DNA from 3 places in the Pelomonas nitida genome. Region 2 is predicted to be linked to each of the others. Evidence: predicted binding sites of a transcription regulator. Region 2 holds the regulator's gene; each other region holds the start of a gene.
What was found. Region 2 encodes HrcA, which represses chaperone genes, less so after heat shock. Its sites were predicted from a motif close to TTAGCACTCNNNNNNNNNGAGTGCTAA; they were not measured.

Region 1: the regulator HrcA is predicted to act here: its motif matches at 2,768-2,794, upstream of ACG00X_RS07370 (co-chaperone GroES).
Region 3: the regulator HrcA is predicted to act here: its motif matches at 3,182-3,208, upstream of rpoH (RNA polymerase sigma factor RpoH).

The regions. Positions count from the first base shown of each region.
Region 1 is NZ_JBIGIA010000004.1:319,127-325,141, reverse strand. It holds gene ACG00X_RS07380 (sensor histidine kinase) at 1-703, opposite strand, end outside; gene ACG00X_RS07375 (EAL domain-containing protein) at 795-2,549, opposite strand; gene ACG00X_RS07370 (co-chaperone GroES) at 2,889-3,179, shown strand; gene groL (chaperonin GroEL) at 3,329-4,978, shown strand; gene ACG00X_RS07360 (O-linked N-acetylglucosamine transferase, SPINDLY family protein) at 5,078-6,015, opposite strand, start outside.
Region 2 is NZ_JBIGIA010000015.1:4,395-10,409, forward strand. It holds gene rapZ (RNase adapter RapZ) at 1-573, opposite strand, end outside; gene recN (DNA repair protein RecN) at 570-2,255, opposite strand; gene ACG00X_RS17945 (NAD kinase) at 2,358-3,224, opposite strand; gene hrcA (heat-inducible transcriptional repressor HrcA) at 3,293-4,300, shown strand; gene ACG00X_RS17955 (SDH family Clp fold serine proteinase) at 4,774-5,736, shown strand; gene ACG00X_RS17960 (hypothetical protein) at 5,991-6,015, shown strand, end outside.
Region 3 is NZ_JBIGIA010000005.1:95,056-101,070, forward strand. It holds gene ACG00X_RS07870 (ATP-binding protein) at 1-2,571, shown strand, start outside; gene ACG00X_RS07875 (chemotaxis protein CheW) at 2,601-3,101, shown strand; gene rpoH (RNA polymerase sigma factor RpoH) at 3,259-4,176, shown strand; gene ACG00X_RS07885 (SCO family protein) at 4,254-4,850, opposite strand; gene cyoE (heme o synthase) at 4,847-5,758, opposite strand; gene ACG00X_RS07895 (COX15/CtaA family protein) at 5,950-6,015, opposite strand, start outside.

The DNA of each region.
Region 1 (6,015 bases), on a different contig from region 2:
TGCGCCCCCGCGCCGTCGTCACCGAGCTGAGCCCCACCTCGACGGGGATCTCGACACCGTCCTTGCGCAGCCCGGTCAGGTCGCGTCCCTCGCCCATGTTGCGGCGGCTGGGCGCCTTCAGGAAGGCGTCGCGCATGCCCACGTGGGCCTGCCGGTGACGATCCGGCAGCAGCGTCTCGATCGGCCTCCCGGCCAGCTCCGACTCGGCATAGCCGAACGTGCTGCGCAAATGCTCGTTGGCCAGCACGATGTGCCCACGGTCGTCGACCATCAGCATGCCGTAGGGCGCGGCTTCGATCACGGCGCGGAAGCCCGACTCGATCTGCCGCCGCTCGGTGCAATCGATGATCGTGGCGAGCACGGCTTGCCGGCCCGCGTAGCTCAGCGGCCGCAGACCGACCTCGACCGGAAATTCGGAGCCGTCGCGCCGCAGCGCGAACAGCTCGCGGCCGGCACCCATCGCCCGCGGGCCGGGAGCGCGCTCGTAATCAGCCCGATGCTGCGCATGCGCCGCACGATGGCGCTGCGGCAGCAGCTCGTCGACGCTGCGGCCCACGAGATCGTCCACCGCATAGCCGGCCATGCGCGCCATCTCGGCGTTCACGAACAGCAGCACGCCATCCGCATCGGCGATGGCGATGCCGATGGGCAGCGCGTTCGCCAGCAAGGACATGTCGATCGAGGTGACGGCTTCTGCGCTCATGTGCTGCCCCTTCCCCGGCGGTTCTCGCTCCGCCCATGGTCGTGATGGCCGGCCGGCGCTGCCCCGCCAGGGGCGCGCGCGGCAACCCCTGTCAGTCCTCGAGCGGCGGCGCAAGGGCGCCATCGCCCGCGCCGGCTTCCTGCTCGACGATCCACGTCAGCGCCGCATCGATGGTCATCGGCCGGCCAATGCCGTAACCCTGCCCGTAGCGACAACCCAGTTCCAGCAGGCGCGCCAGGCATTCGGGCGTCTCCACCCCTTCGGCCACCAGCCGCAGGCCCCGGGCCTCGCAAAACACCGCCAGGCAGGTGACCAGCGACTGGTCGAAGCTGCGCTCCGTCAGGTTCAGGATGTAGGACTTGTCGATCTTGATCTCGCGCACCATGAAGTCGCGCAGATAACCGAACGACGTGAAGCCGGCGCCGAAGTCGTCGATGGAGAGATCGATGCCGCGCGTTGCCAGTTCGTCGAGCACCTTGCGCGCCTGGCTGGGGTTGCTGATGAGCGCCGTCTCCGTCAGCTCCAGCACCAGCCGGCGCGGGTCGATGCCGGCGCTGTCCAGCTTCTGGATGACGTGCTCGACCAACCCGGGCTGCTGCAGCACCCGCGCCGACACGTTGACCGAAATGCTCAGGTGCGGGTGGGTCGGCCCTAGCCGCTGCAAATGGCCCAGCGCGGCGTCGATGGTGGCCAGCGTGAAGGGCCAGATCAGCTTGGACCCCTCGATCGCCGTGATGAAGGCGTCCGGCGCGATCGGGCCGAAGCGGCTGTGGCGCCAGCGGGCCAGCGCCTCGAAACCCGTCGGCCGCGACGCCGCCAGATCGACCTTGGGCTGCAGGTGCCACTGGATGTCGCCCCGCTCCAGCGCCAACTCCATCTCACCCATCAGCACCATGCGGTCGAGGATGTTGGTGCTGCCCGGCTCCAGGTCGTCGTAGAGCATGACCTTGTCGAGGTTGCGCTTGGCGCGGTACATGGCCTGGTCCGCCCGCGACAGCAGCGTGGTGACGTCGTGCCCATGCTGGGGTGCCACGACGATGCCGATGGAGGCCGCAATGCTCAGCGGCCCACAAGACAGGGCCATGGGCGCCTCCAGCGCACCGACAAGCTTGCGGCCGACCGCCTCGGCGACATCGAGCGTGGCGACGCCCGGCAGCAGCACGGCGAACTCGTCGCCGCCCAGCCGCGCCGCCGTGTCGACCTCACGAACGCCCTCCCGCAGACGGCGCCCCACCTCCACGAGCAACTCATCCCCCAGCAAGTGGCCGAACTCGTCATTCACCTGCTTGAAGCGGTCCAGGTCGATCATCAGCAGCGCGAAAGCATGGCCATCGCGGCGCTGCTGCGCGCAGTGGTACTCGATGCGATCAAGGAACAGATGGCGATTGGGCAGATCGGTCAGCGCGTCGTGCAGGCTGCGGTGGATCAGCTCCTGCTCTGCCACACGGGCGCGCTGGTGACCCTCGATCCAGTCCAGCCCGTCGCGGATGGCAACCGCCACGCGCTCGCCGGTCAGCTCGTTCTTGCTGAGGTATTCGTGGATGCCCAGCTTGATGGCGTCTGCCGCCGCGCGGTCGGAGCCATAGCCCGTGACGGCGATCACGACACAGTCCGAGCCCACCAGCTGCCAGATGTCGGGCAGCAAGTCCCGGCCATCGCCGTCGTCGAGCTTGAAGTCGAGAAAGATGAAGGAGAAGTTCTTCGCCTGCCCGCGCAGCTCGGCCAGCGCCGACACCTTGCTGTTGGCCTCGGCCACATCGACTCCGGGGCGGCAGCGCTTGAGCAGGCGTTTGAGCTTCTCGCGGTCGACGTCATCGTCGTCGATGACCAGCGCGTGGACCGGCATCCCAAGGCGATCGGATCGGTCCACGCTTTCGGTACCTGATGAGACTTGGGCCATGTCCGGCAGTCAGGAATATTCCGATCACCCAGCATATCGTGGGCGAATTCGAATGTGTCACTCGCAACCCTGCCGGCAACCGGGGCGACCGGCCGATCACCCTCAGCATTGCGGGTGCCTTTGCCCCTTGAATCGTCGCCTGCCGTCCCTATAATCTGAGGCTGCTAGCACTCTCCGCATTCGAGTGCTAACGAAATCGGGCCGCCAATACAGGCCCCGTTTTTTCGGCGCGCCGCAGCTCCATCGAGCCGTGGCCGCCGCGATTCAAACTCTGAAGGAGCCCCCATGAAGCTGCGCCCCCTGCACGATCGCGTGATCGTTCGCCGCCTGGAACAGGAAACCAAGACCGCCTCCGGCATCTTCATCCCCGACAACGCCGCCGAGAAGCCTGACCAAGGCGAAGTCCTGGCCGTCGGCCCTGGCAAGCGCAACGACAAGGGCGAATTCGTGGCCCTGAACGTGGTCGTCGGCGATCGCGTGCTGTTCGGCAAGTACTCGGGCCAGACCGTCAAGGTCGACGGCGAAGAGCTGCTGGTCATGCGCGAAGAAGACCTCTTCGCCGTCGTTCAAAAGTAATGATCCGGGGATGGACCATCACGCCGTGATGCTCCGTCCTCGCTGATCAAGTGGCTTGCGGGACAGACCGAAGCGCACGGCGCGAACTCTGTCCTCAGCTGATTCAGAGAATTCGACTCTGACCCCAATTTAAGTATTCGGAGAATCAAATGGCAGCAAAAGACGTGATCTTTGGCGGCGAAGCCCGTGCCCGCATGGTCGAGGGCGTCAACATCCTGGCCAACGCGGTCAAGGTGACCCTGGGCCCCAAGGGCCGCAATGTGGTGCTCGAGCGCTCCTTCGGCGCCCCCACCGTGACCAAGGACGGCGTGTCCGTGGCCAAGGAAATCGAGCTGAAGGACAAGCTCCAGAACATGGGCGCGCAGATGGTCAAGGAAGTCGCTTCCAAGACGTCTGACAACGCCGGTGACGGCACCACCACCGCCACCGTGCTGGCTCAAGCCATCGTCCGCGAAGGCATGAAGTACGTGGCCGCCGGCATGAACCCGATGGACCTGAAGCGCGGCATCGACAAGGCGGTCGCCGCCCTGGTGACCCAGCTGAAGGCCGCTTCCAAGGCCACGACAACCTCCAAGGAAATCGCCCAGGTCGGCACCATCTCCGCCAACAGCGACGCCGACGTCGGCCAGATCATTGCTGACGCGATGGACAAGGTCGGCAAGGAAGGCGTCATCACCGTCGAAGACGGCAAGAGCCTGAACAACGAGCTGGACGTCGTCGAAGGCATGCAGTTCGACCGCGGCTACCTGTCGCCCTACTTCATCAACAACCCCGAGAAGCAGGCCGCGATTCTGGACAACCCGTTCGTGCTGCTGTTCGACAAGAAGATCAGCAACATCCGCGACCTGCTGCCCACGCTGGAGCAAGTGGCCAAGGCCGGCCGTCCGCTGCTGATCATTGCCGAAGAAGTCGAAGGCGAAGCCCTGGCGACGCTGGTGGTCAACACCATCCGCGGCATCCTGAAGGTCGTCGCCGTCAAGGCGCCTGGCTTCGGTGACCGTCGCAAGGCCATGCTGGAAGACATCGCCATCCTGACGGGCGGCAAGGTCATCGCCGAAGAAGTCGGCCTGACGCTCGAGAAGGTCACGCTGGCCGACCTGGGCCAGGCCAAGCGCGTCGAAGTGGGCAAGGAAAACACCACCATCATCGACGGCGCCGGCGCTGCTGCCGACATCGAAGCCCGCGTCAAGCAAGTGCGCATCCAGATCGAGGAAGCCACCAGCGACTACGACCGCGAGAAGCTGCAAGAGCGCGTGGCCAAGCTGGCCGGCGGCGTAGCCGTCATCAAGGTCGGTGCTGCCACCGAAGTCGAGATGAAGGAAAAGAAGGCCCGCGTGGAAGACGCGCTGCACGCCACCCGTGCCGCCGTTGAAGAAGGCATCGTCGCCGGTGGCGGCGTGGCCCTGCTGCGTGCCAAGCAAGCTGCTGGCGAGATCAAGGGCGACAACGCTGATCAAGACGCCGGCATCAAGCTGATCCTGAAGGCCATCGAAGCCCCGCTGCGCGAGATCGTCTACAACGCCGGTGAAGAGTCGTCGGTCGTCGTCAACGCCGTGCTGCAAGGCAAGGGCAACTACGGCTACAACGCCGCCAACGGCACCTATGGCGACATGATCGAAATGGGCATCCTGGACCCGACCAAGGTGACCCGCACCGCGCTGCAGAACGCCGCTTCGGTCGCTTCGCTGATGCTGACGACCGAGTGCATGGTCGCCGAATCGCCGAAGGAAGAAGCTGCCGGCGGCGGCATGCCTGGTGGCATGGGCGGCATGGGTGGCATGGGCGGCATGGACATGTAAGTCCAAGCCGGCGACACACCCGTCGCTGACAAACGAGAAGGGGCTGCGCGAGCAGCCCCTTTTTTTATGGCGACGCCACAGCAGCGACGACGGCGGGCCTCATGCCTGCAACAGTGAGAGCAGGTCGGCGGCGAAACGCGGCGCGTCGCACAACGGGCTGGCGGCCATGCGATCACGCAACTCGGCACGCAACCGCGCCAGCCCCTGCCGATCAGCGATGCGCGCGGCAGCACGGCGCACAAAGTCCGGCCCATCGGCAGCCACCCAGTCGTCCGCCAGCCCCAGCGTCTGCAGAAAGCTCAGACCCTGGCGCGAGATCGGCGCGGCACCGGGCAGTGTCAGCACCGGCACGCCCATCCACAAGCCGTCCAGCGTCGTCATGCCGCCGCTGTGCGGGAACGGGTCCAGCGCGATGTCCACGCGGCCGAAAGCGGCCAGGTAGCCCGCCATCGACGCCGGGCCCTCGAGCAGCAGCGCGCTCGCATCACCGGGCCAGCGCGCCCGCAACGCCGCGCGCTCGGCCTCGTGCTGCAACCCCGGCGCCTTGACCAGCAGCCGGCTCCCCGGCGCCGCCGCCAGCACGCGGGCCCACAAGGCCAGCACGTCGTCGCCCAGCTTGTGCAGCGCATTGAAGCTGCCAAAGCAAGGCTGCCCGCCCAGCGCCGTCACGGCCGGCGCATCGGCCGGCGGTGCATAGACCGTGAAGCTGTGCGGCAGCCGGCGCAGCGGTTCGCTGAACAAGGCACCGGCCGCGTCCGGCAACAGCCAGCAATCCCCGATGAAGCCCGCCATGCCGGCCAGCCCCGTGCTGCCGGCATAGCCCAGCCAGCTGAATTGCCGCGGCGCCGGCTGCCGGGCCAGCACGCCCAGCCGATGGCCGCCCGTGTGGCCGTTGAGGTCCAGCAGGATGTCGATCCCGTCGGCGGCGATGCGTTCGGCCAACGTGGCATCGTCCATCTCCGTCACGCCGAGCCAATGCCGCGTGGCGCCCCGCAACCGGCGCGTCAGCGCATCGTCGCCGCGCTGGTTGGCATAGA
Region 2 (6,015 bases):
CGCGAAGCTCTCGAACACCAGCGTGAGCTGGTTGCCGGCGTCCGGGCCCACCAGGTCGGCCAGCCAGGCGCGCAACTGGGCGGGGCGCAGCTGGCTGGTGTCGATGACGGTGGACTCGGCCTTCAACCCGCCCAGCAGCTCGCGCTCCAGCTGGATGGCGTCCTTCAGCAGCCGGTGGCCGTCGTCCTGCGTGCCGCCGGGCTCGCCGGTGCCGCCCTGGCGCAGCGGGTGCGGGCGGCGGGTTTCGGAGAAGCGCCGCATCAGCGCCTCGTTGCTGGCGTCCAGGAAGATCGAGCGCACCGGCACGCCGCTGGCGCGCAGTTGCTTGAGCAGCGGCAGCATCAGCGGCAGCGAGCCCGCCGAGCGCACGTCCACCGCGATGGCCACGCGGCGCTCGCCGCGCTGCTCTTCCAGCTTGAGGAAGTCCAGCAGCAGCTCGGCCGGCAGGTTGTCCACGCAGAAGTAGCCGGCGTCTTCCAGCGCATGCATGGCCACCGACTTGCCGCCGCCGGACATGCCGGTCAGCAGCACGACATCGCCCTGCACGTCTGCGTCGGTGGGAGCTGTGGTCATGACTTCGCCTTCTTCGGCCGCGCGGTGCTGGACGAGGCCGCCAGCATCTCCTGCGCGTGGGCCAGGCTGGTGGAGGACAGCCGCTCGCCGCCCAGCATGCGTGCGATCTCGGCCACGCGGGCTTCGCCGGCCACGGGCGACACGCGGCTGGCCGTGGCGCCGCCCGTCAAGCTCTTGGCCACGACAAGGTGGCGGTCGGCGCACGCGGCCACCTGCGGCAGGTGCGTCACGGCCAGCACCTGGCGCTCGCGCCCGAGCTGCTTCATGAGGCGGCCCACCGTCTCGGCCACGGCGCCGCCGATGCCCACGTCGATCTCGTCGAAGATCAGCGTGCCGGGGGCGTTGTCGGTGTCGGCCTGGCTGGCCGTCACGGCGATGGCCAGCGCGATGCGCGACAGCTCGCCGCCCGAGGCCACCTTGGACAGCGGCCGTGGCGTGCTGCCGGCGTGGCCGGCGACGAGGAATTCGGCCGACTCGGCGCCCCAGCTCTGCGGCGCGTCCATCGGGGCCAGTGCGATGTCGAACTGCCCGCCGGCCATGCCCAGTTGCTGCATGGCCGCCGTGACGGCGGCGGCCAGCTGCGGGGCGGCCTTCTTGCGGGCGCGGCTGGCGGTGGCGGCCTCGGCGTCGAAGGCCTTGCGTGCGGCGGCGAGGTTGGCTTCGAGCTGAGCCGGGTCGCTGGCGGCATCCAGCGCGGCCAGCTCCGCGCGCCATTGCGTCAGCAGCGCGGGCAGCTCCTGCGGCTGGCGGCGGTAGCGGCGCGCCAGCGTCATCCAGGCCGACACGCGTTCGTCCAGCTCCGCGAGGCGGGCCGGGTCGAGGTCGGCCTTGTGCAGATAGGTGGCCAGCGTGTGGCTGGCATCGGCCAGTTGGGCCTGCACGTCGCGCAGCGCCTGCACGGCGGGCAGCAGGCGGGCGTCGTGGTCGAGCACGCGCTCCAGCTGATCCAGCGCGCCGCCGGCCAGCGACTGCGCGCTGGGCTCCGCGTCGTCCAGCGCATCGAGCGCCGACTTGGCCGCGTCGATGAGCGACTGACCATGCGACAGCCGCTGGTGCTCGGCGTTCAGCTCGTCCCATTCGCCGTCGCCGGGGGCCAGACCGTCCAGCTCGCCGATCTGCCAGGCCAGCCGCTCGCGTTCGCGCTGCGCCTCGGCCTGCAAGCCCTGCGCCTTCTGCAGCGCCTCGGCCGCCTGCTTCCAGGCGGCGTGGGCGCGGGCCAGCGGCGCGGTGTCCAGGCCGGCAAAGCCGTCCAGCAGCTCGCGCACGGCGGCCGGGCGCGTCAGGCCTTGCCAGGCGTGCTGGCCGTGGATGTCCAGCAGATGGTCGGCCAGCTCGCGCAGCTGCGTCAGCGTCGCGGCGCCGCCGTTGATCCACGCGCGGCTCTTGCCCGCGGCGTCGATGACACGGCGCAGCAGCAGCGCGTCATCGGCGTCGAAACCGGCGTCGTCCAGCCAGGCGCGCAGATGCGGCGGCGTGTCGAACTCCGCCGTGATCTCGGCCTTGGCGGCGCCTTCGCGCACCACACCCGCATCGCCCCGGCCGCCGAGCGCCAGCTGCAGCGCGTCGATGAGGATGGACTTGCCCGCGCCGGTCTCGCCGGTCAGCACGGCAAAGCCGGGCTCGAAGTCGAGTTCGAGCGTCGGGACGATGACGAAATCCTTCAGGGAGAGGTGACGGAGCATGTCAGTCGACTACGGCGCGGGTTGACGTGATGCGATGAGCCTGCGGGCCTTGCCGCAGCGCGGCCTGCAAGGCCGGCCAACGCGTGCGTTGGACGAGGGGCTTCATAGATACCAGCGGAGCTTGCGACGCAGCGTCGCGTAGTAGCTCCAGCCCTTGGGGTGCAGGAAGCGCACCTGGTGCTCGCTGCGCCGCACCGTGATGGTGTCACCGTGCAGCAGGCTGGCCAGGCTTTGCATGTCGAAGTTCACCGACGCGTCGCGACCGGCCACGATCTCCATGCGCACCTCGCCGCTGTCGGGCAGCACGATGGGGCGGTTGGACAGCGTGTGCGGCGCGATCGGCGCCAGCAGCCAGCCGGCGATGCTCGGGTGCAGGATGGGCCCGCCGGCCGACAGCGCATAGGCCGTCGAGCCCGTGGGCGACGCGACGATGATGCCGTCCGCGCGCATGTTGGCCACGAACTGCTCGCCCACAGACACCTTCAGCTCCACCATGCCCGATGTGGCGCCGCGGCTGACCACCACGTCGTTGAGGGCCAGGCCCGAGAAGATGGGTTCGCCGTCGCGCAGCACCGTGCCTTCCAGCATCGTGCGCGGCTCCACCTCGTAGTCGCCGGCCAGCACCGGCGCCAGCGACTCGCGCCACCGCTCGATGGGAATGTCTGTGATGAAGCCCAGCCGGCCCTGGTTGATGCCCAGCAGCGGCACACCGTAACGCGCCATCTCACGGGCAAAACCCAGCATCGTGCCGTCGCCGCCCACGACGACCGCCAGGTCGCAGGCCCGGCCGAGCTCGTCGTGCGAGAGCGCGTCGTAGCCGGTGAGCCCGGTGTTCTGGGCCGTGTCGGCTTCGAGCGAGACGTCGACACCGTGGGTGCACAGGAATTGGGCAATCTCCTCCAGCACCGGCCGGATGCCAGGCGCCTGATGCTTGCCCACGATGGCGACATGTTTGAAGCGCTCTGCCATGGGGCAAATTACACCACAGGGGTTTTGCCCGTCATGGGCGAAACCGGGCGCTTTCTAGAATGGCGCCCATGTTGGATGAGCGCTCCAAATCCCTGCTGAAAACCCTGGTCGAACGCTATATCGCGGACGGCCAGCCCGTGGGCTCACGCACCTTGTCCAAGGCCTCGGGCCTGGAGCTCAGCGCGGCCACCATCCGCAACGTGATGGCCGACCTGGAGGAGCTGGGCCTCATCGCCAGCCCGCACACCAGCGCCGGCCGCATCCCCACGCCGCGCGGCTACCGGCTGTTCGTCGACACCATGCTGACCGCCCAGCCCGGCCTCATCGGCGTGGAGACCGCGCAGCTGCAGCCCGACCAGCCCCAGCGCGTCATCGCCAGCGCCGCGCAGATGCTGTCCAACCTGTCGAGCTTCGTCGGCGTCGTCACGTCGCCCAAGAAGCCCAGCGTCTTTCACCACATCGAGTTCCTGCGGCTGGGCGAGCGGCGCGTGCTGGTCATCCTCGTTGCGCCCGACGGCGATGTGCAGAACCGCGTCATCTTCACGCCCCAAGACCTGAGCCAGGCCGAGCTGGCCGAGGCCAGCAACCGCCTCAACGCCAGCTACGCCGGCCTCACGCTGGAGGCCGTGCGCGAGCGGCTGCGCCTGGAGGTGGACGCGCTGCGCGGCGAGATCGCCCAGCTCATGAGTGCTGCCGTGCAGGTGGGCACCGAAGCCATGGCGCAGCAGGACGAGCAGGTCATCGTCTCCGGCGAGCGCAACCTGCTGACCGTGCAGGACTTCAGCCACGACATGGGGTCGCTGCGCCGGCTGTTCGACCTCTTCGAGCAGAAGACCCAGCTCATGCGCCTGCTGGACAACTCCAGCCGCGCCGAAGGCGTGCGCATCTACATCGGCGGCGAGAGCCAGGTCGTGCCCTACGAGGAACTGTCCATCGTCAGCGCGCCCTACGAGGTCGACGGCCAGGTGGTGGGCACGCTGGGCGTCATCGGCCCCACGCGCATGGCCTACGACCGCATGATCCAGATCGTCGACATCACCTCCCGCATGGTGGGCCAGGCGCTGAGCCAGCGGTGACTAGAATGCCGGCCTCCTCCCCGGGGGCCGTTAGCTCAGTTGGTCAGAGCAGAGGACTCATAAACAACTGCTTCCACCTATGGCGGTGGCAGTGTTTGCGGGGCCGCTGTACGCAGGCTGTCAGCGTCCTGGGGCGAGGGAAAATAGAAGTTGTTGTATCAGTGGGCCGTTAGCTCAGTTGGTTAGAGCAGAGGACTCATAGCGAAAGTTGTGCACCGGGAGGCGAAAGCGCCCGAGTGAATGGCGTCAAAGTCGGTGAAACCTGACGGCCCGCAAGGGCGCAAGGCAATGCCGAGCCAAGCCCTGAAAGGGGAAGGTGTAGAGACTAGACGGCGCCCGCCTACCGGCCGCAAGGCCCACGGCGAAGGCATAGTCCAGGGAGGTCGGAAACGGCCACAAACCGGAATCCTTTGGTCGCAGGTTCAAGTCCTGCACGGCCTACCACTCGAATACTAGACAGCCAGGGGGACGCAATGACGGATGAGATAGCTGTGGCGCAGGCGGCAATCGACGCCCTGTATGAAGCAAATCCGGACAATGATTTCATTGTCATCAGCCACCCGATCGAGCGGGCGCTGCACCATAAGCTGACCACCGTTCTGGAGAAGAACAAGCAGAACGGCGGCACGCGCAAGAAGTGCACGGTTTTCCTCACGACGTATGGTGGCGATGCCCATGCCGGTTTCCGTGTGGCTCGATGCCTTCGTCATCACTACAAGAGTGTTCGTCTTGTGGTCACGAGCTACTGCAAGAGCGCAGGCACGCTGATTGCCATCGGGGCGGATGAACTTGCTATTGGTGATGTTGGTGAGCTTGGGCCGCTTGATGTTCAAGTCAGCAAGCCGTCGGAAATCTTGGAGCGGGGCTCCGGCTTGGACTACACGCAGGCTCTTATGGTCGCGCTGGAGCATGCTCAGACGGCCTTCAGCCAGAACCTGCTTCAGATGCGGGGGCGCCTACGCTTGTCGACCAAGATGGCGGGTGAACTGGCGTCTCGCCTCGCGTGCGGTGTTGTGGAGCCGTTGTATGCGCAGATCGACCCGAACAGGATTGGCGAAATGCAGCGAGCAATCCAAATTGCGAGCGAGTACGGTCGGCGCTTGAACGGGCATGGCAGCAATCTCAAGGAGGGGGCGTTGGATGACCTTGTTGCGGGCTACCCCTCGCACAGCTTTGTCATTGATCGAAAAGAAGCTCGCCAACTGTTCAACTCAGTGGATTCCCTCACGCCCGCAGAGCAACACGCATGCAATACACTGTGGTTTCTCATGCGGGATCAGATAGAGTTCTGTGACCTGCTACAACCTTCAAGCAAGCAACCGGAGAACAGCGATGCTCAACAAGCAGAGAGCGGAGATGACGCGGTTGAGCCTGAGCAGCAAAACGCCGCTGCACCAGACCTTGACGTCGCCCAAGGTGGCAACGCTGCCCAGTAGCACGGTGGAAGTGCAACGACAGCAGGCCGAGCGTGCATTCGACATGGCTCGGATGATTTCGGGCAAGCAACAGCAGTTGAACCTCAAGCGCTCACACGTCTGAAGTGCCGAACGCGATTTCCGGCAAAGCCCGCCCGTTGGCGGGCTTTGCCATTTTACAGAGTCCCTTCGGGCTCGTATGACTCGGATAGACGGTCGCCCTTCGACGAAGTTGCAATTGCTTCACCAGCAACTGCAACTCGAAGGAGCCCGACATGACCACAGCCACCCAGACCCCGA
Region 3 (6,015 bases), on a different contig from region 2:
CCGATGCTGCTGACCACGCTGCTCGTCGGCCTGGGCGTGGCTGCAACGCAGGACTGGGATCGCCAGCGCCAGCGGGCCGATTTCGCGCGCGATGCCACGGGCATCGCGCAGGAAGTTGCCAGCCGCCTGCGCGAATCGCTGCTGGCCCTGGAGAGTGCGCATGGGCTGGTGCGCGTCCAGCCACAGCCCTCGCGCGAGGCGTTCGCGCTGGCCACGGAAGGCTTCCTGGACGAGGACAGCCCGCTCATCGCGCTCGGCCTGGCGGTCACGGTGCCACGCACGGGCGTGGCACGCCTGGATGCCGAGGCGGCGGCCGACGGTTTTCCGGCCGGCTACCACGCCCATGACCGCACGCGCGCTGGCGACATACGCCCGCCGCCGGACGAGGACATGGTCGCCATCCGGCTGATCGAACCCTTGTCGCGCAACCTGGCGGCACTGGGGGTGAACCTGCGCAGCGTGCCGGCCTCGCGCGCCGCCACGGAACGCGCGGCCGCAACCGGCCGCCCCGCCGCCACAGCAGGCCTGCAGTTGTCGCAGGACCGTGACGGCACGATCGGCGTCGTCGTCTATCAGCCGATCTCTCGCGAGGGCGCGCCGCAGGCCTTCGTGTTCGCCACGCTGCGGCCCGACTTGCTGCTGTCGAGGCTGGCCGCCCGCTGGCCGGAGCAGCTGGCCGCCTGTCTCGTCGACGTCGGTGCTGGCGCGACGCAGGCCCGCCTCGCCGGCCGGCCGGGCTGCGAGGCCGTGCAACGCGCCGACAGCGCCCCACTGCCGCTCGTGAAGTTGCCGCTGACGTTCGCCGGCCGCAGCTGGGAGGTGCGTGTGTACGACCTGCCAGGCCTGGCGCTCACGCCGGGCCGCAGCTGGGCGTTCGCCCTCGTCGGCCTGCTCGCCACCGCCATGGTCGGCGCCCTGCTGCTGCTGATGTCGGGGCGCACGCAGCACATCGAGGCGATGGTGCAGGAGCGCACCGAAGCCCTCGCACGCGAGATCGCCGCGCGCGTGGCGGACGAACATGCCCTGCGGCAGAGCGAGCAGCGCTTTCGCAGCATCTTCGAGACCGCCCCCATCGGCATCGCCTTCGCCGACCTCAATGGCGCGCTGCAGGAGGTCAACGCGCGTTTCTGCGAACTCGTCGGGCGCCCGGCTTCGGCGCTGATCGGGCGGCGCGGCATCGATGTGACGCACCCGGACGATTGCCAGGAAGACATCCGCCTGGCCCGCCGGCTGCTGAGTGGCGAGCTGCCGCTGTACCGCCGCGTCAAGCGCTATGTGCGGCCCGACGGCAGCATCGTGCATGCGCGCGCGCTCGTCAGCCTGCTGCGTGGGCCCGACGGGCGGCCGCACCGCATGGTGGGCGTCATCGAAGACATCACCGACCTGCGCCGCGCCGAGGAGCTGGACCGCGCGCGCGAAGCGGCCGAGGCGGCCAACCAGGCCAAGAACGAATTTCTCTCGCGCATGAGCCATGAACTGCGCACGCCGATGAACGCCATCCTCGGCTTCACGCAGCTCATGCAGATGGACGCGAGCCAGCCGCTGCCGCCGGCGCAGCGCCACCGCGCCCATCAGATCGCGCAGGCTGGCTGGCACCTGCTGGCGATGATCAACGACACGCTGGACCTGTCGCGCATCGAAACCGGCTCGCTGCCGCTGACGCCGGCCACGCTGGAGCTGCCGCCGCTGGTGGCGCGGGCCGTGGCGCTGGTGCACCCCGGTGTCATCGCGCTCGGGCTGACGGTGCAGCAGCGGCTGGAGGCCGATGCGCGCTGCGTGGTGGGCGACGCCACCCGCATCACGCAGGTGCTGGCCAACCTGCTCGGCAACGCCGTCAAGTACAACCGCCCGGGCGGGCACATCTTCATCGAAGCCAGCCGCCCGGAACCGGGCTGGGTGGAGGTGGCCGTGCAGGACACCGGCCTGGGCTTGACCGAGGCGCAGCGTGCCGACCTCTTCCAGCCGTTCAACCGGCTCGGGCGGGAGGACAGCGGCCTGCCGGGCACCGGCATCGGCCTGGTCATCAGCCAGCGCCTGGCCGAGATGATGGGCGGCAGCCTGCGCGCCGACGCCACGCCGCCTCCTGGCGCCCGCTTCGTACTGCGGCTGCCTGCCGCGCCGGACGAGGCGCCGCCAGCCCTGCCCCCGGCGCTGCCAGAGCCAACAAGCAGCCGCGCCCCCAGCCGGCGCGTGCTCTATGTGGAAGACAACGCGCTGAACGCCGATGTCATGCGCGGCGTGCTCGGGCAGCGGGCCGGCCTGACGCTGGAGGTGGTGTCCACGGCCGCCGCCTGCTTCGACGCCCAACGGGCCCACCCGGCAGACCTGCTGCTGCTGGACTGGCAGTTGCCCGACACCGACGGCCTGACGCTGCTGCGCCGGCTGCAGGAGGCGGGCCTGGCGCCGCCGGCAGTGATCGTCGTGTCGGCCAACGCGCTGCCGGAGCAGATCGAGCAGGCCCGGGCCGCCGGTGCCCATCACTACCTCACCAAACCATTGGACGTGCGGCAGTTGCTGGCGCTGGTCGACGATTTGTTGGCACCGTCCAGCCACACGACAAGTGCAGAATGAGCGCTGAAAACAGCTCCCCTAGCACCCCGATGACCTCCACCGACCTCGTTCCCGCCACCGGCGCCCAGGCCGTACAGACCGTGGCTCGCACCGAAGGCCGCCAGTTCCTGACCTTCCGCATCGCCGAGGAGGAATACGGCCTCGACATCCTGCGTGTGCAGGAAATCCGCTCCTACGAGGCGCCCACGCGCGTCGCCAACGCGCCGGCCTTCGTCAAGGGCGTCGTCAACCTGCGCGGCGTCATCGTGCCCATCCTGGACCTGCGCATCCGCCTCGGCCAGGCCGGCGAGTACAACGCGTTCACCGTGGTCATCGTGCTGAACGTGGCCGGCCGCGTGGTCGGCGTGGTGGTCGATTCGGTGTCCGACGTGCTGGAACTCGGCGCGGACGAGATCAAGCCGCGCCCGGAAGTCCCGGCCGCCATGGACTCCCGCTTCATCACCGGCCTGGGCAAGATCGGCGACCGCATGCTGATCCTGCTGGACATCGAGGCGATGATCAAAAGCCCGGATTTCGGCCTGGTCGACTGAGGCGCCAAGACCCTCAAGTTGGCGCACGCTCACTGTTTCACCCACGGAAACAGTGCGTTCCAAGATATACAGCTCGCGCTTTAGCACTCCGGGAATCCGAGTGCTAATATTCCTTCACCGCTGCATTTCACGCGGCGGCTAGTCAGGAATCAAGACGATGTCTGCCTCTTCCGCCATTGCCGTTCGCAGTCCCTGGGCCATGGTGCCCTCGCTGGGCAATCTGGACGCCTACATCTCCGCCGTCAACCGCCTGCCGTTGCTGACGGCGGAGGAAGAAACCGCCGCTGCACGCAGCCTGCGTGACAAGGGCGATGTCGAAGCCGCCGGCCGGCTGGTGCTCTCGCACCTGCGTCTGGTCGTGTCCATCTCGCGCCAGTACGTCGGCTACGGCCTGCCGCAGGGCGACTTGATCCAGGAAGGCAACGTCGGCCTGATGAAGGCCGTCAAGCGCTTCGACCCGGATCAAGGCGTGCGCCTGGTCAGCTACGCGATGCACTGGATCAAGGCCGAGATCCACGAGTACATCCTGAAGAACTGGCGCATGGTCAAGGTCGCGACGACCAAGGCCCAGCGCAAGCTGTTCTTCAACCTGCGCTCGATGAAGCACCAGCTCAAGGCGGGCCAGGTCGATGGCGAAACCCATCGCAGCACGCTGACGGAAGCCGAACTGGCCCATGTCGCACGCGAACTGAACGTCAAGCGCGAAGAAGTGCTGGAGATGGAAACCCGGCTGTCCGGCGGTGACGTCGCGCTGGAACCGCAGAGCGACGACGACGGCGAGAGCTTCGCGCCCATCGCCTACCTGGCCGACGACACCCAGGAGCCGACGCGCGTGCTCGAAGCCCGTTCGCGCGACGACCTGGCCGGCGACGGCATCCAGCGCGCGCTGGACGTGCTGGACCCGCGCAGCCGCCGCATCGTCGAGGAGCGCTGGCTGAAGGTGAACGACGACGCCTCGGGCGGCATGACGCTGCACGAACTGGCCGCCGAGTACGGCGTGTCGGCCGAGCGCATCCGCCAGATCGAGGTCGCGGCGATGAAGAAGATGAAGAAGGCGCTGACGGAAGCCGCCTGACCTCCGCAGCCGTTCCCAACGACCAAGCCCCGCGATGCGGGGCTTTTTTCATCCAGTGGCGAAGCCGGTAGGGGGGCCTATCTACCGGCCAGCAGCAACTTGATGTCGTGCACCAGCGGCTCCGCGCCGGCGCCGTAACGCACATAGACGCGCACCCGGCCCTGCGGGTCGAACAGGAAGCTCGCCGCCGTGTGGTCCATCGTGTAGGTCTCGGGCGTCTTGCCAGGCACCTTGGCGTAGAAGACCTTGAACTCCTTGGCGGCCGCCTGCGTCTGCTCGACGCTGCCATGCAGGCCGACGAAGCTCGGGTCGAAGCTGGCCAGATAGGCCTTCAGCAGCGCAGGCGTGTCGCGCTCCGGGTCCACCGTGACGAAGACACCCTGCACCTTGTCGCCGTCGGCGCCCAGCGCCTTCTTGACCTCGGCGACTTCCATCATCGTCGTCGGGCAGACGTCGGGGCATTGCGTGTAGCCGAAGAAGACAACCGTCACCTTGCCCTTGAAGTCGGCCAGCGAGCGGGCGCGGCCGTCCTGGTCGGTGAGGTTGAGCTGGCGGGCGTACTCCGCACCGGTCAGGTCGACACCCTTGAAGGCAGGCTTGGACGGATCGGCCTGCTGGCAGCCGGCGAGGGCCAGGGCGGCCAGCGCGGCGATCGTGATACGGCGAGTGGTCATGGGATGTAGTGGTCGATCAACAGGGCCGCGAACAGCAGCGACAGATGCCAGATAGAGAACCAGAAGGTGCGGCGTGCGAGCGTCTCCGAATAGGTCCGCCAGAGCCGGAAGGCATAGCCGCAAAAGCCCAGCCCCAGCGCCAGCGCGCTGGCCAGGTAGAACCAGCCGCTCATGCCGGTCAGGAAGGGCAGCAGCGTGGCCGCGAGCAGCACCCAGGTGTAGAGCAGGATCTGCAGCCGCGTGTAGTCGTTGCCGTGCGTGACCGGCAGCATGGGCAGGCCGGCGCGGGCGTAGTCATCGGCGCGGTAGAGCGCCAGCGCCCAGAAGTGCGGCGGGGTCCACAGGAAGATGATGAGGCACAGCAGCCAGGCCTCGAACCCCAGCTCCCCGCGCATCGCCGCCCAGCCCAGCACCGGCGGCATCGCTCCGGAGGCGCCGCCGATGACGATGTTCTGCGGCGTCATCGGTTTCAGGATGACGGTGTAGATGACCGCATAGCCGACGAAGGTGGCAAACGTCAGCCACATGGTCAGCACGTTGACGTAGACACCCAGCAGCGCCATGCCGATGCCGCACAGCGCCGCCGAGAAGACCAGCGTCTGCGGGCGGCTGAGCTCGCCCTTGGCGGTGGCGCGCCAGGCGGTGCGCTTCATGCGGGCGTCGATGCCGTCCTCGATGAGGCAGTTGAACGCGGCCGCCGCGCCGGCCACCAGCCAGATGCCGGCGACTGCCGCGAGCATGGTCAAGGCCTGCTCCCCCGTCGGCAGGCCCGGCACGGCCAGCGCCATGCCGATGGCGGCGCAGAAGACGATGAGCTGGACGACGCGCGGCTTGGTCAGCTGGTAGAACTGTTGCCAGCGCGGGCTGTGCGCGATGGCGCTGGCGGTCGAAGGAGAGGTGGAAGCCATATCAGTTGTTCATTGCCGGGCCGAGCGCCGGGCCGCCCCAAGCCGGCCCGCCTGGCGATGTGCGTGCCGGTCGAGCCGGCAAGCATCGCCGTCCCCTCGGGGGCCGAGGCCGGACACGGCGAGCCCTGAGGACTCGCCGTGCCTGCCGAGGGGCAGCCGCTCTGCGGAGCAAGACTGGGCGAGGGGTCGATTCATTTCAAGCGCGCGAGCAAGGTAGTGAGCAGGGCCAGCAGCACAGCGGCGCCGGCAGTGTGGCC